DNA from 3 places in the Nocardia thraciensis genome. Region 2 is predicted to be linked to each of the others. Evidence: riboswitches for the same ligand, from Rfam matches in the RefSeq annotation. Region 2 holds a riboswitch; each other region holds the start of a gene.
The links. A riboswitch is a leader RNA that binds a small molecule or an ion and turns the genes downstream of it on or off. The one in region 2 is predicted to bind S-adenosylmethionine.
Positions count from the first base shown of each region.

Region 1: linked by a shared signal. The riboswitch ahead of ACYVLQ_RS12190 (rhodanese-like domain-containing protein) and the one ahead of ACYVLQ_RS23125 (aminotransferase class V-fold PLP-dependent enzyme) in region 2 are both predicted to bind S-adenosylmethionine.
Region 3: linked by a shared signal. The riboswitch ahead of metX (homoserine O-acetyltransferase MetX) and the one ahead of ACYVLQ_RS23125 (aminotransferase class V-fold PLP-dependent enzyme) in region 2 are both predicted to bind S-adenosylmethionine.

Region 1 is NZ_BAAGSM010000019.1:80,737-86,077, reverse strand. Features, by position in the region: gene ACYVLQ_RS12205 (amidohydrolase family protein) at 1-449, opposite strand, end outside; gene ACYVLQ_RS12200 (FAD-dependent oxidoreductase) at 727-2,112, opposite strand; gene ACYVLQ_RS12195 (Rv0361 family membrane protein) at 2,399-2,833, shown strand; SAM riboswitch class IV at 2,867-2,986, shown strand; gene ACYVLQ_RS12190 (rhodanese-like domain-containing protein) at 3,001-3,420, shown strand; gene ACYVLQ_RS12185 (O-succinylhomoserine sulfhydrylase) at 3,479-4,693, shown strand; gene ACYVLQ_RS12180 (DUF7019 family protein) at 4,794-5,341, opposite strand, start outside.
Region 2 is NZ_BAAGSM010000033.1:419,641-424,981, reverse strand. Features, by position in the region: gene ACYVLQ_RS23140 (glyoxalase superfamily protein) at 1-41, shown strand, start outside; gene ACYVLQ_RS23135 (DUF2752 domain-containing protein) at 82-525, shown strand; gene ACYVLQ_RS23130 (hypothetical protein) at 579-767, shown strand; gene ACYVLQ_RS23125 (aminotransferase class V-fold PLP-dependent enzyme) at 898-2,217, opposite strand; SAM riboswitch class IV at 2,263-2,376, opposite strand; gene ACYVLQ_RS23120 (LysE family translocator) at 2,485-3,120, shown strand; gene ACYVLQ_RS23115 (flavin reductase family protein) at 3,188-3,652, opposite strand; gene ACYVLQ_RS23110 (2-oxo-4-hydroxy-4-carboxy-5-ureidoimidazoline decarboxylase) at 4,060-4,380, opposite strand; gene ACYVLQ_RS23105 (crotonase/enoyl-CoA hydratase family protein) at 4,534-5,341, shown strand, end outside.
Region 3 is NZ_BAAGSM010000039.1:298,979-304,319, reverse strand. Features, by position in the region: gene ACYVLQ_RS26225 (MFS transporter) at 1-815, opposite strand, end outside; gene ACYVLQ_RS26220 (NADP-dependent isocitrate dehydrogenase) at 1,353-2,570, opposite strand; SAM riboswitch class IV at 2,995-3,105, shown strand; gene metX (homoserine O-acetyltransferase MetX) at 3,443-4,600, shown strand; gene ACYVLQ_RS26210 (EamA family transporter) at 5,006-5,341, shown strand, end outside.

The DNA of each region.
Region 1 (5,341 bases), on a different contig from region 2:
TGGTCGATCGAGAGCGCGGGCAGCTTCGAGATCACCGGTTCCAGCGAGCCGAGCATGGAACCGTCGATATACAGCTCGACGTGCCACCCGGCGATCTCGTGCGCGCGCAGCGCCTGCATGGTCAGGGCCACGATATCCCCGGCCGCGCGCTTGAGGTTGAACCGCAGCGCGCGCACGCCCGCACGGTCCAGGTCCGCGATCTCCTCGTCGCTCGCGTCGGGATCCAGGTTGATCACGCCCACCCAGTGCGGGCCCAGTTCGGCCAGCGACGCGCGCAGGAAGCCGCTGTCGGTCCCCTGGAACGATGCGCTCACCACCGCACCACCGTCGATATCGAAGCGGGACATACGCTTTCGATAGTCGGCGATGGTGTAGGGCGGCGGCAGATAGCCCTCGTTCTCGATCAGCGGGAACCGCGGATCGATGATGTGGACATGGGAATCGAACACGTGATCAGCATGCCTCACAACAGTGACATATATGTAAGAGAATTGCGTCCCGGCGTTCGCCGGGATGACAAAGGCGAACACCTGGTCGCGGATGACGAGGCGAACACCTGGACCCGCAGACGACGGGGGGGGGAACGCCGGGACCTGCTGATGACAAGGGGGGACGCCGGGGCCCGCGGACGACGAGGGGGACGCCGGGGCCCACGGATGACAAAGGGGACGCCGGGACCTGCGGACGACGAGGGAACGTTGACGCCGCGAGGGTACGCCCGTGTGACTACGCCTTGTGCGGCTCGCTGGCGGCGAGCATCTCGTGCCGCTCGACCACCTTGACGCGCTCGCGGCCCTGCGGCTCGCCCAGGGAGCGCTCGTGGGCGTCGAGGCGGTACCACCCGGCCCAGGTGGTGAACGGAATTCCCTTGTCCTCCAGGAACTTCGTCACCGCCTCCGGCTCGCGCTCGGCGGCCGGGGTGAAGTTGGCGGCATCGTCGAGCAGGCAGGCGATGGTCTCGTTGGCGTCGCCCTTGGTGTGGCCGATCAAGCCGACCGGGCCGCGCTTGATCCAGCCGGTGACGTAGGTCTGCGGCACGAAGCGGTCGGCACCGTCGGCATCCTCGTCGGCCAGCACGCGCCCGGCCTCGTTCGGCACGGTCCCCGCCTGCTCGTCGAACGGCAGCTGGGGGATGTTCTGCGACAGGTACCCGACGGCGCGATAGACCGCCTGCACGTCCCAGTCTCGGTAGACGCCGGTGCCCTTGACGTTGCCGGTGCCGTCGAGCTGGGTGCGCTCGGTGCGCAGCCCGGCCACGCTGCCGTCCTCGCCGACGATCTCGTGCGGCGACTCGAAGAAGTGCAGGAACAGCTTGTGCGGGCGGTTGCCGACATCGCGAATCGCCCACTGCTCCAACGTGTTGCAGACCATGTCGACCTGCTTGGAATGGCGGCGCGCCGCCTCCGAGCCTTCGTCGTAGTCGATGTCCTCGGGATCGACGATGACCTCGATATTCGGCGAGTGGTCCAGCTCGCGCAGCTCGAGCGGCGTGAACTTGGCCTGCGCGGGACCGCGGCGGCCGAACACGTGCACCTCGACGGCCTTGTTGTCCTTCAGGCCCTCGTAGACGTTCGGCGGGATCTCGGTGGGCAGCAGCTCGTCGCCGGTCTTGGCCAGCACCCGCGCCACGTCCAGCGCGACGTTGCCGACACCGAGCACCGCGACCTTCTCCGCGTCCAGCGGCCAGCTGCGCGGCACGTCCGGGTGGCCGTCGTACCAGGACACGAAGTCGGCGGCGCCGTGCGAGCCGTCCAGGTCGATACCGGGCACCGGCAGCGCGCGGTCCGCGTTGGCGCCGGTGGAGAAGATCACCGCGTCGTAGAACTGGCGCAGTTCGTCGAGGGTGATGTCGGTGCCGTAGTCGATATTCCCGAGCAGGCGCACCTGCGGCTTGTCGAGCACCTTGTGCAGCGCGGTGATGATGCCCTTGATGCGCGGGTGATCCGGCGCGACGCCGTAGCGGATGAGGCCGAACGGCGCGGGCATCCGCTCGTACAGATCGATGCTCACCTCGGCATCGGACTTCATCAGGGCGTCGGCGGCGTAGATCCCGGCCGGTCCGGCGCCCACGATCGCTATGCGCAGCGGGTCGTTCGCACTGTATTCGGTCATTCTTACGCGCACCCTCTGGTCGAGAACTCTGTCGTCATGTACTCAGCCGTGTATTCAGCCGTCTTTCTTAGCTTAGGCTAAGTTGACGTGTGGTCCGGGCTGCACCCGGCCGATCCGACATCCCGTCGATGCTGCTTCGTTGCTGCGCGGGGACGCGGTCCGTACCGGCCGGAGCCGGGGGTTCTGGTGATTCTATCGGTGGCCGCTATCGCGGTTATTCCCGGGATCCGGCGGGGAAACCCGGATGTGATCTCGGACACCAGGACCGACCAGGGATGATCGGTGCATGGACGAAGCCCCCGAGCACGCACCCGCGATCGATCAGCGCGAGACCACGCGGTCGGTGATCCCGTTCGTCGCCGCCGCGGTGGTGGCGGTGCTGGTGATCGGCGGGATCGTGGGGCTCGCGCTGGCGCGGCCGGTTGAGAACAATGTCACAGATTCCGATCGGATCGCGGTGGCCGTGCGCAATTTCGCCACCGCCCAAGCGGATTCGGACGCCGCGCGGCGGGCGACCACTACCTGTCCCGGATTCGACGAGCGCCGTTCGCCCCTCGGCCCGGACGCGCTCGGTAAGCAGGTCGAGATCGCGAAGGTCGCCGATACCGGCATCGACGGCGACCGCGCCACGGCCGCCGTGACGAGCGCGATCGATGGCCGCGAGTCGACCTCGACCTGGAACCTGGCGCGGATCGACGGCGCCTGGCTGGTGTGCGGTTGACATGCGAGGCTGTGACCAGGCACTCTCGATCCAGGTCATGAGCGCCAGCGCCAAGCCCCGGCTCGCTGGTCGGCAACCCTCCTCCGCGGTGGGGTGCTCCGGGTGACGACCTGGCCACGCGTCGAACTCTCCACGATGCGGCAAGTGCGGATTCTCAGGAGGTACGAGTGACATACGCGGGCGACATCACGCCGAAGCAGGCGTGGGATCTGTTGCAGGACAACCCCGATGCGGTGCTGATCGACGTGCGCACCGAGGCCGAGTGGCGGTTCGTCGGGGTGCCGGACACCAGTTCGATCGACCGGCCGACGGCGCTGATCGAGTGGGTCGACGGCACCGGCGCGCCGAACGCGCAGTTCGTGGACCAGCTGCGGCAGGTGCTCGCACAGCGGCCGGACGGCGATGCCCCGGTGATCTTCCTGTGCCGGTCCGGGCAGCGGTCCATCGGCGCCGCGACAGCCTCGACCGCCGCCGGGTTCGAGCCCTCCTACAACGTGCTCGAGGGTTTCGAGGGTCCGCTGGATGCCGACGGGCACCGGGGAAGTGCGGGTTGGCGGGCGCTCGGACTGCCGTGGCGGCAGTCGTGAGCCGGGGTTCGATCGGGTGCTGTTCGGTCGCCGGTGCGGGCACCGATCGGAGCCAGGCATGATCACCGGAGGCGCATTCGACAAGCCGCTGCCCGAGGGCGTGGGCCCGGCGACCCTGGGGGTGCGCGGGGGCCTGCGGCGCTCCGGCTTCGAGGAGACGTCGGAGGCGCTGTATCTGACCTCCGGATTCGTCTACGAGAGCGCCGAGGCGGCCGAGGCCGCGTTCACCGGCGACGTAGAGCATTTCGTGTACTCGCGCTACGGCAATCCGACGGTCGCGATGTTCGAGGAGCGCATGCGCCTGCTCGACGGCGCCGAGGCCTGCTTCGCGACCGCCAGCGGCATGTCGGCCGTATTCACCGCGCTCGCAGCGCTTCTGGGTAACGGCGACCGACTTGTGGCCGCGCGCAGCCTGTTCGGGTCCTGCTTCGTGGTCTGCAACGAGATCCTGCCGCGCTGGGGCGTGGAGACCGTCTTCGTCGACGGCGAGGACCTCGACCAGTGGGAGGCGGCGCTGTCGCAGCCGACCCAGGCGGTGTTCTTCGAGACCCCGTCCAACCCGATGCAGACCCTGGTGGATGTGCGGCGGGTCTCCGAGCTGGCGCACGCAGCGGGCGCGAAGGTGGTGCTGGACAACGTCTTTGCCACGCCACTGCTGCAGCGCAGCCTCGACCTCGGCGCCGATGTGGTGGTGTATTCGGGCACCAAGCACATCGACGGCCAGGGGCGGGTGCTTGGCGGTGCGATCCTGGGTTCGCGGGACTACATCGACGGCCCGGTGAAGACGCTCATGCGGCACACCGGACCGGCGCTCAGCCCATTCAATGCTTGGACGCTGCTCAAGGGCTTGGAGACCATGCCGCTGCGGGTGCGTCAGTCCGCGCAGTCGGCGCTGCGGATCGCGGAGTTCCTGGAGCGGCACCCGGCCGTGTCCTGGACGAAATACCCGTTCCTGCAGTCACATCCGCAGTACGAGCTGGCCGCGGGGCAGATGTCGGCGGGCGGCACCGTTGTCACCTTCGAACTGGCGTCGCCGGACGGGGACGCGAAGAAGCGGGCGTTCGAGGTCCTCAACCGGCTGCGCATCGTCGACATCTCCAACAACCTCGGCGACGCCAAGACCCTGATCACGCACCCCGCCACCACCACGCACCGGGCGATGGGTCCGGAAGGCCGTGCGGCCGTGGGCATTACGGACGGCGTCGTGCGGATCTCGGTCGGGCTGGAGGACGTGGAGGACCTACTCGCGGACCTGGACCAGGCACTGGGCTGAAGGGTTCGCCACGCTCTAGCCGGACACGGTGAGCCGAGGGTGGTCGAGCAACGCTTGCCAGGCCGAGAAGGCCTCCCCGTACCGAATTGGGCTTCGCTTCTCAGTCCGCCAATGCAACGTAGATCGGCGTTGCCACCAGAATTCCGTTTCCCTTGAATAAAGGCTTTGCGAGAAATTCCAGCGACAACGAGTTCGACGGCAGCAGCGGTACGGCTGGGCCTATCTTGACGGCTGGGTCTTCAGCCAAATCGGGTGGTGTGATTCCCAGGATTTGGTCGACTGCTTCGGCTACTGTGCGACGACCGTCCGACAGAGCCTGTGGATCGGGCAAAGACTTCTTCGGCGCAGCTGGCCCGAGGTCCCACAGGGACTTCCACTTCGCCATAATCTCCCCGTAGTAACCTAGATCCACGTAGCCGTTGAATTCAGGCTCCAGGCCGTCTTTGGCGGCATAGGATAAGAATTTTACGAAATAGTAGTCGATATTATGTTTTGCCGTGGCATCGGCGGCGGCACCGACCATGCTGCTCGCGGAGCCGATCAATACCACTTTTACGTTGTCGAGAATCCCCGCGAACATGGCCAGCTCACGGTAGCCGTGCATGATGCCGTACGGCAGCGTGCCGACGCCGTGTACATACGATTTGG
Region 2 (5,341 bases):
ACCCGTTCGGCAACGAGCTGCGGTTCGCGCAACCGAACTGACCTGGCGGATCGGAGTCCGCGGCGGCTACCGTGGACGACTGTGGATATCGCGCAGGCGCAGCCGTCCGGAACCCGCGCCGGCTGGCGGTCGCTCGGGCAGCCCGCCTTGGTGGCGGGCGGGGCCGCGGCGGTCGTCGCCCTGCTGCATTTCCGGGACCCGCACGTGCCGGGGTCCTACAGCATCTGCCCGTTCTACGAACTGACCGGGTGGTGGTGCCCGGGCTGCGGGGGTCTGCGGGGCATGCACAACCTCACAGACGGCCGCCTCCTCGACGCCGTGCACAGCAATGTGCTGCTGTTGCCGCTGCTGGTCGGCTTCGCGGTGTGGTGGGGGAGCTGGGCGCTGCGCCGCTGGCGAGGACAGGACGGACGGCTCTTCCCCTTCGCGATCGGTCGCACCCGGTTGTGGATGATTCTGGCGGCACTCACGGCGTTCACGGTGCTCCGCAACACCCCGTGGGGGACGTGGCTGGCGCCCGTCTGACCGTCGCGGCGTGGTCGCTGGGGCAACCGCCGCAAACTGGGCATGCTGACGGTATGGGTGATTCGCTGAAGGCAAGAGTGCGCGAGAAGATGCTGCGGCAGCTGAACGAGGACGGCTCCCCGGACCCGGAGCAGGACGACCCCCGCCAGATCTCGGTCGAGAACGATCTGGAGGCGCTGGAGGCGGTCGCCGACGACGATCCACTGGTCGAACAGCTCGCCGAGCGCTACCTCGTGCCCTGAACCCGCCCGCGCACCCCGCCGATTCCCGCACCCCGCCCGTGTTCCCGCACTGGTTTCAGCTGCTGCACCGCGTGCGTGAACCAACAAGGGGTGCGCCGTTTTTCGGGACGGGCGGGGTGCGCGGGTGGGTTCAGAAGGTGCAGGGGCCGGCGCCCGGGGTGGCTCCCGGAGCGAGGCGTGGGCGGGTCTCCGGGGTCGGATTCCACTGACCGTCCGTGCAGGAGTAGGACCAGCCAGGGCCGTGTTCGACGAGCGTGGCCACCGCCTCGATCAGGCGGTCGACATCGGCGGCGGTGGTGCCGAGGCCGATGCTGGCGCGGAGCGCGCCGTCGACGCCGAGCCGCGACAGCAGCGGGTGGGCGCAGAACCGGCCGTCGCGCACGCCGATGCCGTGCTCGGCCGACAGGTACGCGGCCACGCGGCCCGGCTCGAAGCCCGCGAGGGTGAACGCGACGATACCGACGCCATCGGAGCTGTCCGACCAGATGCGCAGGAAATTCACTCCCGCAACGGTTTTCAGGCCATCGCGGAGCCGCTCGGCCAGGCCGCGCTCGTGCTCGGCGACGGCCCGCTCGTCCAGCGCGCTCAGCGCGTCGCAGGCGGCGGCCAGGGCGGCCACACCGAGCACGTTGGGCGAGCCCGCCTCGTGCCGCTGCGGGGCCGATGCCCACTGCGCGCCGCCTGTGGTGACCTCCTTGACCGCGCCGCCGCCCGCCAGGTACGGCTCGGCGGCGTCCAGCCAGTCGCGGCGCCCGACCAGTACGCCGGTGCCGAACGGGGCGTACAGCTTGTGCCCGGAGAAGGCGAGGTAGTCGATGCCGGTGGCCTGCAGGTCGATGCGGCGGTGCGGTGCGAGCTGCGCGGCGTCGACCAGGATGCGGGCGCCGCACTGATGCGCGATGGTCGCCAGTCGCCGCAGCGGCAGCACCTCGCCGGTCACGTTCGAGGCGCCCGTGATCGCAAGCAGCGCAGCGGGTTTGGTGCACAGCTCGGCGACCAAGCGGCGGATCGTCTCGTCGATGGTGTCGGCGGCGCGCACCACGCGGCGGCCGTGCCGGGTCCACGGCAGGAAGTTGGCGTGATGCTCGATGTCGAGCACCACGGTGTCCCCGGGGACGCAGGAGGCCAGCAGGTTCAGCGAGTCCGTGGTGTTGCGGGTGAAGACGACCACCTGATCGTCGGCACGATTGACCAGGCGCGACACCGACTCTCGCCCCGCCTCGTAGCAGTCGGTGGAGATCCGGGAGGCGTAGCCGGCGCCGCGGTGCACGCTGGCGTAGTACGGCAGCAACTCGGTCACGCGGTCGGTGACCTGCGCCAGCGCGGGGGCGCTGGCGGCGTAGTCGAAATTGGCATACGTGCGAGTTCCGCCCTGTACCAACGGAACTCGCAGATCGCATCCGGAGACGCGGGCTACGGGGGCGCAGGTGTGGTCGAGAATCGCGGTCATCACATCGTCCTTCGGCTCCGGGACTCCGCAGCGAGAGGTGACGGGAGTCCGCGCTTGCCGTGCCCGGTCGGGCAGCGGCCCGGTCGTCACCCGGAGCACCCCACCGCGGAGGAGGGTTGCCGACCAGCTAGCCGGGGCTTGACGCTGGCACTCATGACCTGCCGCCGAGATTGGCAGAAGCGGGCCGATCTTGTCAACCCGCCGCGTTCCCGACCGCCGCGTGAAAATGGCTTGTCCTCGGCGCTGACCTGCGCTGTCATGGTGTGGGTGAGTGTCTCCCTGCTGCTGGGTTTCATCGGGCTCTGTGTCCTGCTTGCCCTCACACCCGGCCCCGACACCTTTCTCGTGCTGCGCTTCTCGATCGCGGGCAGGCGGCCCGGAATCGCCGCCGCCATCGGGTCCTCGCTGGGCGGCATCGTATGGGCGGTGGTGGTGGCCGCCGGGGTGGCCGCACTGCTCGAACAGTCCGCGACCGCCTACCGTGCGATGAAGGTGATCGGCGGAATTTACCTGGTGTACTTGGGAATTCGGACACTGATCGAACATCGGCGGAAGCGTTCGGCCGGTAACGGGGGCGTCGAGCCGGGTTCGGCTCCGCCGCGCGCGGCCGCGGTGCGCTCGGCCTTCGTCGCGGGTCTCGTGTCGTGCCTGTTCAATCCGAAGGTGGGACTGTTCTACCTGGCGGTGCTGCCGCAGTTCCTGACGGAGGTCACCTTCGCCAACGCACTCACCCTGGGCGCGATCGAATCCACCATCGCCGCAATCGAAATGGTGTTGCTGGCGGCGGCGGCCGCCCGCGCGGTAGCGCTACTGCGGAGGCCTCGGGTGCGCGATCGGCTGGAGCAGATCAGCGCGGGCGTACTCGCGGCGCTCGGCATCGGGACGGCGGTGTCGGCGACCTGAGCGAGTCTCGGCGCGTCAGCGGCGGAAATCCGAGCACGATTTCGTTGTGGCGCATGGCGATCGGGCGTCAGTCGAGGCCCTTCGGCCGGTGATAGACGCCGTTGTAGTACAGCAGCGGAGCGGCGATGGGTTCGTCGCCGGTGTTGTCGTGGACCCGGGTGACCAGCCCCACGACCAACGTGTGATCGCCTATCGGAATGAGCCGGTGCACGGTGGCGCGCACCCAGATCGGGGTGCCGTGCAGGATCGGCTCGCCGGTGTCGAGCCGCGTCCACAGCGACTTGTCGGCGAAGCGTTCCTCGGCGGCCCGGGAGAAACGCTGCGCCAGATGCCGCTGGTGCTCGCCGAGGAAGTGCACCACCAGCGAGTCGGCGGCCAGCATGGCCTCGATACTCGACGAGGTGTGCGCGATGTTGAACGAGATCAGCGGCGGGTCGGCCGACAGCGACGCGAACGAGGTCGCGGTGAAACCGACCGGGCCCTTGTCCGCGCCCAGTGTGACGATGGTGACACCGGCCGGGTAGTGCCGCATGGCGGCGCGGTACTGGGTCGCGGTGATCCCGCTCAGGTCGTCGGGCACCTCGTCCGGGCCCGCCGGAGGCGCGGCGCGCTGTGCCGATGGTCGCTTCCCGAACTCGCTCACACCCCCAACCTACGTCTCCCGGGCCGGGAGTATTCCGGGCACGGTGGTCGGCGAGGTAGGTAAGCCCGGCCGGTCCCTGGCGGGGGCGACGTGGTTGGCGAGGTGCGTGTGCCGGGCCGGTCCCTGGCGGGGGCGACGTGGACTTTGAGGTACGTGTGCCGGGCCGGCCCCTGGTGGGGGGACGTGGTCGGCGAGGTGCGTGTGCCGGGCCGGTGCCCGGCGGGGGCGATGTGGTCGGCGAGGCCCGAGCCGGTCTCCTGAGTCCGGGTGCCGGAGCGATGCGGTCGGGCGCGAACTCAGAAGGTGGGATAGCCGCTGTCCAGGCCGAGCATGCGATCGATACGCTCGCGGGTGAGCCGCGCCAGTTCCGGCGTCGATCGATCCGGAACCTGCTGGTGCGCACCGGAATCGCAGATGCGGTCCAGATCGTCGCGGGACAGCGCCAGCAGTTCGGCGTCCGCGGCCGCGAACAACGCGGCCCGGTCGGGATAGGGGCGCTGATCGGCGATCTTCTCCGCCCACGTGACGCTGCAGCAGCATTCGTACAGGGCGTGCACCGCGCGCCTGCGCGAGAGCATATTGAAATGATCCAGGCCGATGCCCTTGTGCATCAACATGGTGGCCTCCGAGAGCCGGGGGCGGCGATCCTGATGCATTCATCATGACCCGCGACCCATACGTAAATCACTGCACCACAGCAGATTTAGCACAGGTGTTACATGCCGCCGGGCTCGTGGTCACGCCGCGGGCAGGGCCGCTACGCTGGGCGAATGACCGATTGGAAGGCTTTCACAGTCGAGAGCAAGGACCATATCGCGCAGGTAACGCTGATCGGCCCGGGCAAGGGCAACGCCATGGGGCCGGACTTCTGGCGGGAGCTGCCGCTGGTCTTCGGCGAACTCGATGCCGATCCCGAGGTGCGCGCGATCGTGCTCACCGGCGCGGGCAAGCATTTCTCCTACGGCCTCGACCTGCAGGCGATGAGTCCGCTGTTCGGTCCGCTGCTGGCAGACAAGGCCCTGGCGGCGCCGCGCACCGCCTTCCTGAACGATATTCGCCGCCTGCAGGCGGCGGTGACCGCCGTCGCGGAGTGCCGCAAACCGGTCGTCGCGGCGATCTCCGGCTGGTGCGTCGGCGGCGGACTGGATCTGATCGCCGCCGCGGATATTCGGCTGGCCAGCGCCGAGGCCACCTTCAGCCTGCGGGAGGCCAAGGTGGCGATCGTCGCCGACGTGGGCTCGCTGCATCGGCTGCCCGGCGTCATCGGCGAGGGCCACCTGCGCGAACTCGCCTACACCGGCAAGGACATCGACGCCGCGCGGGCGGAGAAGATCGGCCTGGTCAACGACGTGCATCCGGATCAGGACGCGGTGCTCGCCGCCGCGCACGAGCTGGCCCGCGAGATCGCCGCGAATCCGCCGCTGGTGGTGCAGGGCATCAAGGACGTGCTCGAACAGCCGAAGGCGGGCCGGGTCGCCGACGGGCTGCGCTACGTCTCGGCGTGGAATGCCGCGTTCCTGCCGTCGGAGGACCTCACCGAGGCCATCCAGGCGGTGTTCGAGAAGCGATCGCCGGAGT
Region 3 (5,341 bases), on a different contig from region 2:
ACGACCATGGCCACCAGCGCCGCGAACACGGCGCGGTCCACGCCGCGGTCGGCGAGCACCCCACCGAGGATATTCCCGGCGATCATGCCGAGGCCGAACAGCGCCAGCACGATCGGCACCAGACCCACCGACATTCCCGCCACGTCGGTGAGGGTGGTGGTGATGTAGGTGTAGACGGCGAACATTCCGCCGAACCCGACCGCGCCGACCAGCAGCGTCAGCAACACCTGGGAGCGGCGCAGCGCGCCGAGTTCCGTGCGTGGATCGGTGACGCGGATTCCGGTGAGTTCCGGGACGAATTTCGCGATGGCGAGCACGGTCGCCAACCCGATGACCGCGACCACCACGTAGGCATTCCGCCACCCCAGATGCTGGCCCAGCCAGGTAGCGGCGGGAACGCCGACGACGTTGGCGGCGCTCAGTCCCAGCATAACGGCAGCAACCGCCTTGGCCCGCTGCCCTACCGGCGCGAGTGTCGCGGCAGCCAGCGACGCCACCCCGAAGTAGGCGCCGTGCGGCAGACCCGACACGAACCGCGCGGCCATCAGCGCGCCGAAGGAGGGCGCCAGCACCGTCGCGATGTTGCCCACGGTGAACGCCGCCATCAGGGCGATCAGCAGCTTCTTGCGCGGCATCCGCGCGCACAGCGCGGCGATGACGGGCGCGCCCACCACGACCCCGAGCGCGTACGCCGACACGGCGTGCCCGGCGGTCGGCTCGGACTCACCCATGGCATGCGCGATATCCGGCAGCAAACCCATGGTGACGAATTCGGTGGTGCCGATGCCGAACCCGCCGAGCGCCAGCGCCAGCATCGCGGGGAGGTGCCACCCACGCCGGTTCGGGAGATCGACAACGGGAATATCGGCGACGGGTACGTCGGCACTGCCGCGCACGGGCAGCGCCGATGAGGTGGACGAGGTCTGGGAGGAGGCCGCGGCGGGCTCGAGTACGGAAGCCACGACCCAGCGCAACACGGCGGCGAACGCTCACGCATCCCCGATCAAACGTGATCTCACTCACCGGAGTGGAATGTCGGAGTTCGCGCGCCGGTCGGCGATGCGCGCTAGTCGGACACCAACAGCGAACCACGTTGCCGGGCAAGAATTTGCGAGTACTCGACCAACGCCACCCGCCCCCGGCCCTGCCCTCCCTGTCACCGAGATCACCAGCGGCCCATCCGAGCGCGCCGCAGCACACTTCACGCACCCCGTATTCGTCCTCGCACCCGTTACAAGCCATGCAGGGGGTGCGAGTACACGCACGGGGTGCGAGAGGGTTGGGGACACAAACAGTTCGGGCACCCGCGGCCACCGGAGAGCGGTGGGGCGGGTGCCCGGATGTTCAAGCCGCTAGCGCAGTTCGCGCGCCAGGTTGGCGTCGAGCACGCCGAGGAACTCCTCGGTGGTCAGGTAGCCCTGGTCGCCGCCGACCAGCAGCGCCAGGTCCTTGGTCATCTGGCCGTCCTCGACGGTCTTGATGACGACGTCCTCGAGGGTCTGCGCGAATCCGATCACCTCGGGGGTGTTGTCCAGCTTGCCGCGATGGGCGATGCCGCGGGTCCACGCGAAGATCGAGGCGATCGGGTTGGTGGAGGTCGGCTTGCCCTGCTGGTGCTGGCGGAAGTGCCGGGTGACAGTGCCGTGCGCGGCCTCGGCCTCACAGGTCTTGCCGTCCGGGGTCAGCAGCACCGAGGTCATCAGGCCCAGCGAGCCGAAGCCCTGCGCCACGGTGTCGGACTGCACGTCGCCGTCGTAGTTCTTGCACGCCCAGACGTAACCGCCCTCCCACTTCAGCGCGGAGGCGACCATATCGTCGATCAGTCGGTGCTCGTAGGTGAGACCCGCGGCGTCGAACTCTTCCTTGAACTCGGTCTCGTAGATCTCCTGGAACGTGTCCTTGAACATGCCGTCGTAGGCCTTCAGGATCGTGTTCTTGGTCGACATGTAGACCGGGTAGTTCTGCTGCAGGCCGTAGTTCAGCGAGGCCCGCGCGAAGTCCTCGATGGACTTCTTGAAGTTGTACATACCCATGACGACGCCGCCGTCCTCGGGCATCTTCACGACCTCGTGGACGATCGGCTCGCTGCCGTCCTCCGGGGTGAACTGGATCGTCACGGTGCCCGCCTGGTGCACCTTGAAGTCGGTGGCGCGGTACTGGTCGCCGAAGGCGTGACGGCCGATGATGATCGGCTTCGTCCAGCCCGGAACCAGGCGCGGCACGTTGGAGATGATGATCGGGGCGCGGAAGATCGTGCCGCCGAGGATGTTGCGGATGGTGCCGTTGGGCGACCGCCACATCTTCTTGAGGCCGAACTCCTCGACGCGCGCCTCGTCGGGGGTGATGGTGGCACATTTGACGCCCACGCCGTGCTGCTTGATGGCGTTGGCGGCGTCGACGGTCACCTGGTCGTCGGTCTTGTCCCGATACTCGATACCGAGGTCGTAATACTCGAGATTTATGTCGAGGTACGGGTGGACCAGCTTGTCCTTGATGAACTGCCAGATGATCCGGGTCATCTCGTCGCCATCGAGTTCGACGACGGTACCTTCAACCTTGATCTTGGACATGGATCTTCGTGTCCTCCTAGGAAGGTGCTCCCATTGCACGGCCAGGTGAACACGCTTGTGAGCGGACCCTAGCTGTTCAACAGACAACGTATACGCCCCGTGTTGTCCACGGGGACTCGAGGTCTAAACAAGACAAGCGTACTGGTGCGCTGGGTCTCACTTCCAGGGGCTGTCCCATCGAGAGATAGCCGCGTCACACGCAGGTACCCGCGCATCGATGCGGCGAGCGCCCGGTTTCGGCGCAAAAACCCCGGGTCCGACCATCTCCCCCCGCCCCTGGGTGTGTCGCGAACAGACGGTAGCTGCGCAGGATGGCCGAGTCCGCCCCCGGCGCGGCTACCGCCTGTGAGTAATCAGACAGCGACCGAGACCTGCTTCCCTCACCTGGCCCGTCGCTCATCCGATCCGCTACCATCCAAGGTCAGGTCATGAGTGCCAGCGCGAAGCCCCGGCTTGCTGGCCGGCAACCCTCCAGTTGCGGTGGGGTGCTCCGGGTGATGACCCGGCCCTCGAGAGCCGAGGGCAAGCGCGACTATCAGGAGGTCACCGAAATGTCTTGCTGCTGTTCGCTATGCGGTACTCGATAGCAGACACCGGACTCTCGGCGACCCCATTCTGGAGTAGTACATGAGCGACTCGACCACGCCCGCCCCCGATCCGGGTACGACCTCGACCGTCCGGCGCGACATCGCGCGGCCGTCCGGGCCGCGCGCGGTCCACGGGTGTATGGACCCGTCGGAGTTGCACGGACGTGCCGATAACATCGGGGATGTGCGTTCCCTTGTCATCCAGCGAGCGCCCGCGACCGCAGGTTCGCGCGCCGCGGTAGCGACGCCCGGGCGGACGTCGCCCTCGGTTACGGCGGCGGCGCGGTGACCGTGGGCATCGACTCCAGAAGGGCCCGATCGGCGGCCGAGCTGTTGCCGCCGCCGGACGGCCGACTCGGCACCATCGCGATCGGGGACGTGCGGCTCGAGAGCGGGGCGGTGGTCCCCGATGTGGAGCTGGCCGTGCAGCGCTGGGGCGAGCTGTCGCCCGAACTGGACAACATCGTGCTCGTCGAGCACGCGCTCACCGGGGATTCGCACGTGGTCGGGGCGCCCGACGAGCTGCATTCGCTGCCGGGCTGGTGGGACGGCATCGTGGGGCCGGGCGCGGCGCTGAACACCGACGAATGGTGCGTCATCGCCACCAATGTGCTCGGCGGCTGCAAGGGCAGTACCGGGCCCGCCACTCCCGCCCCGGACGGGAAGCCCTGGGGCTCGAGGTTTCCCGAAACCTCGATCCGCGACCAGGTGACCGCCGAGGTGGCGCTGTGCGATCTGCTCGGCGTCGAGCGGCTCGCCGCCGTAGTCGGCGGATCCATGGGCGGGATGCGGGTGCTGGAATGGATGGTCGGCTACCCGCAGCGGGTGGAGGCCGCGCTGGTGCTGGCCGTCGGCGCGCGCGCCACCGCCGACCAGATCGGCACCCAGACCACCCAGATCGCGGCCATCCAGGCCGATCCGGACTGGCAGGGCGGGAACTATCACGGCACCGGCCGGGCGCCGACCGCCGGGCTGGGGATCGCGCGGCGCATCGCGCACCTGAGCTACCGCACCGAATTCGAACTCGACCACCGCTTCGAGAACCACGCGCAGGACGACGAGGATCCTCGCGACGGCGGCCGCTACGCGGTGCAGAGCTACCTGGAGTATCAGGCGCAGAAGCTGGTGCAGCGCTTCGACGCCGCCACCTACGTGCTGCTGACCGAGGCGATGAACCGGCACGACGTGGGCCGCGGGCGCGGCGGGATCGCGGCCGCGCTGGCCGCCACCCCTGTGCCGTGCATCGTCGGCGGCGTCGACTCCGACCGGCTCTATCCGCTGCGCACCCAGCAAGAGCTGGCCGATCTGCTGCCCGGCTGCAAGGGGCTCGAGATCGTGCACTCCCGCGACGGGCACGACGGCTTCCTCACCGAGACCGAGGCCGTCGGCAAGCTGCTGGTGGAGACGATGGAACTGGTGCGGACGGCGCGGGCGGGGCGCTGAGCACGCCTGACGGGGCGTTCGAAGCACCTGGAACATCGGCGTCGCACGGGCGGATCAATGCACCGACGGCCGGGACGTCGTGCCACCTGACGCGCCGTAATGCCGGGGATCACAGGGGGCCCGCGATCGGTGTGCCGAGGCAACTCGCCACGCGCTGAACGACATTCAGCAATGAAACCGTTGACAAACCATTGCCCTGGCTATCTACCTTTCCGGCCGTGAGATACGGCCACCCCGTGGGAAACGGTTGCACTGAGCCCCGGTCCCCGCACGAATACCTCTCGGCCACAAGGCATTTCATCCCAGACCACACTCCGGTCTGACCCATCCCCGCACACATTGCCTCCAGCCTGTCGGCATGTATGCCACTAGTCATTTCCAGCGCGGGGACGAATCGCAACCGGGATGTCGAGAGCGCAGCGCACTGGGGTGCTGGGCGAACGGACCAGCGGCAGTGACGGTCTCGCACTGGCGATGGCGTTCGGCGGCATGATGGCGCTGCCGTTCGTGGTCGCCGGTGCCGGGGCGCTGCTGGCCGACCCGCTGCTGCCGCTGTGCGCGTTCGGGGTCGCTGTGCTCTCGTCGCTGGTGCCGCACCTGGTCGAGCTGGAGGCGCTGCGGCGCATGCCCACCTCGACCTTCGGGGTGCTGATGAGCGCCGAACCGGCCGTGGCCGCGGGAATCGGATTCCTGCTGCTCGGAGAGGAACTGCGGGTCGCGCAGTGGGCGGGAATCGGGCTG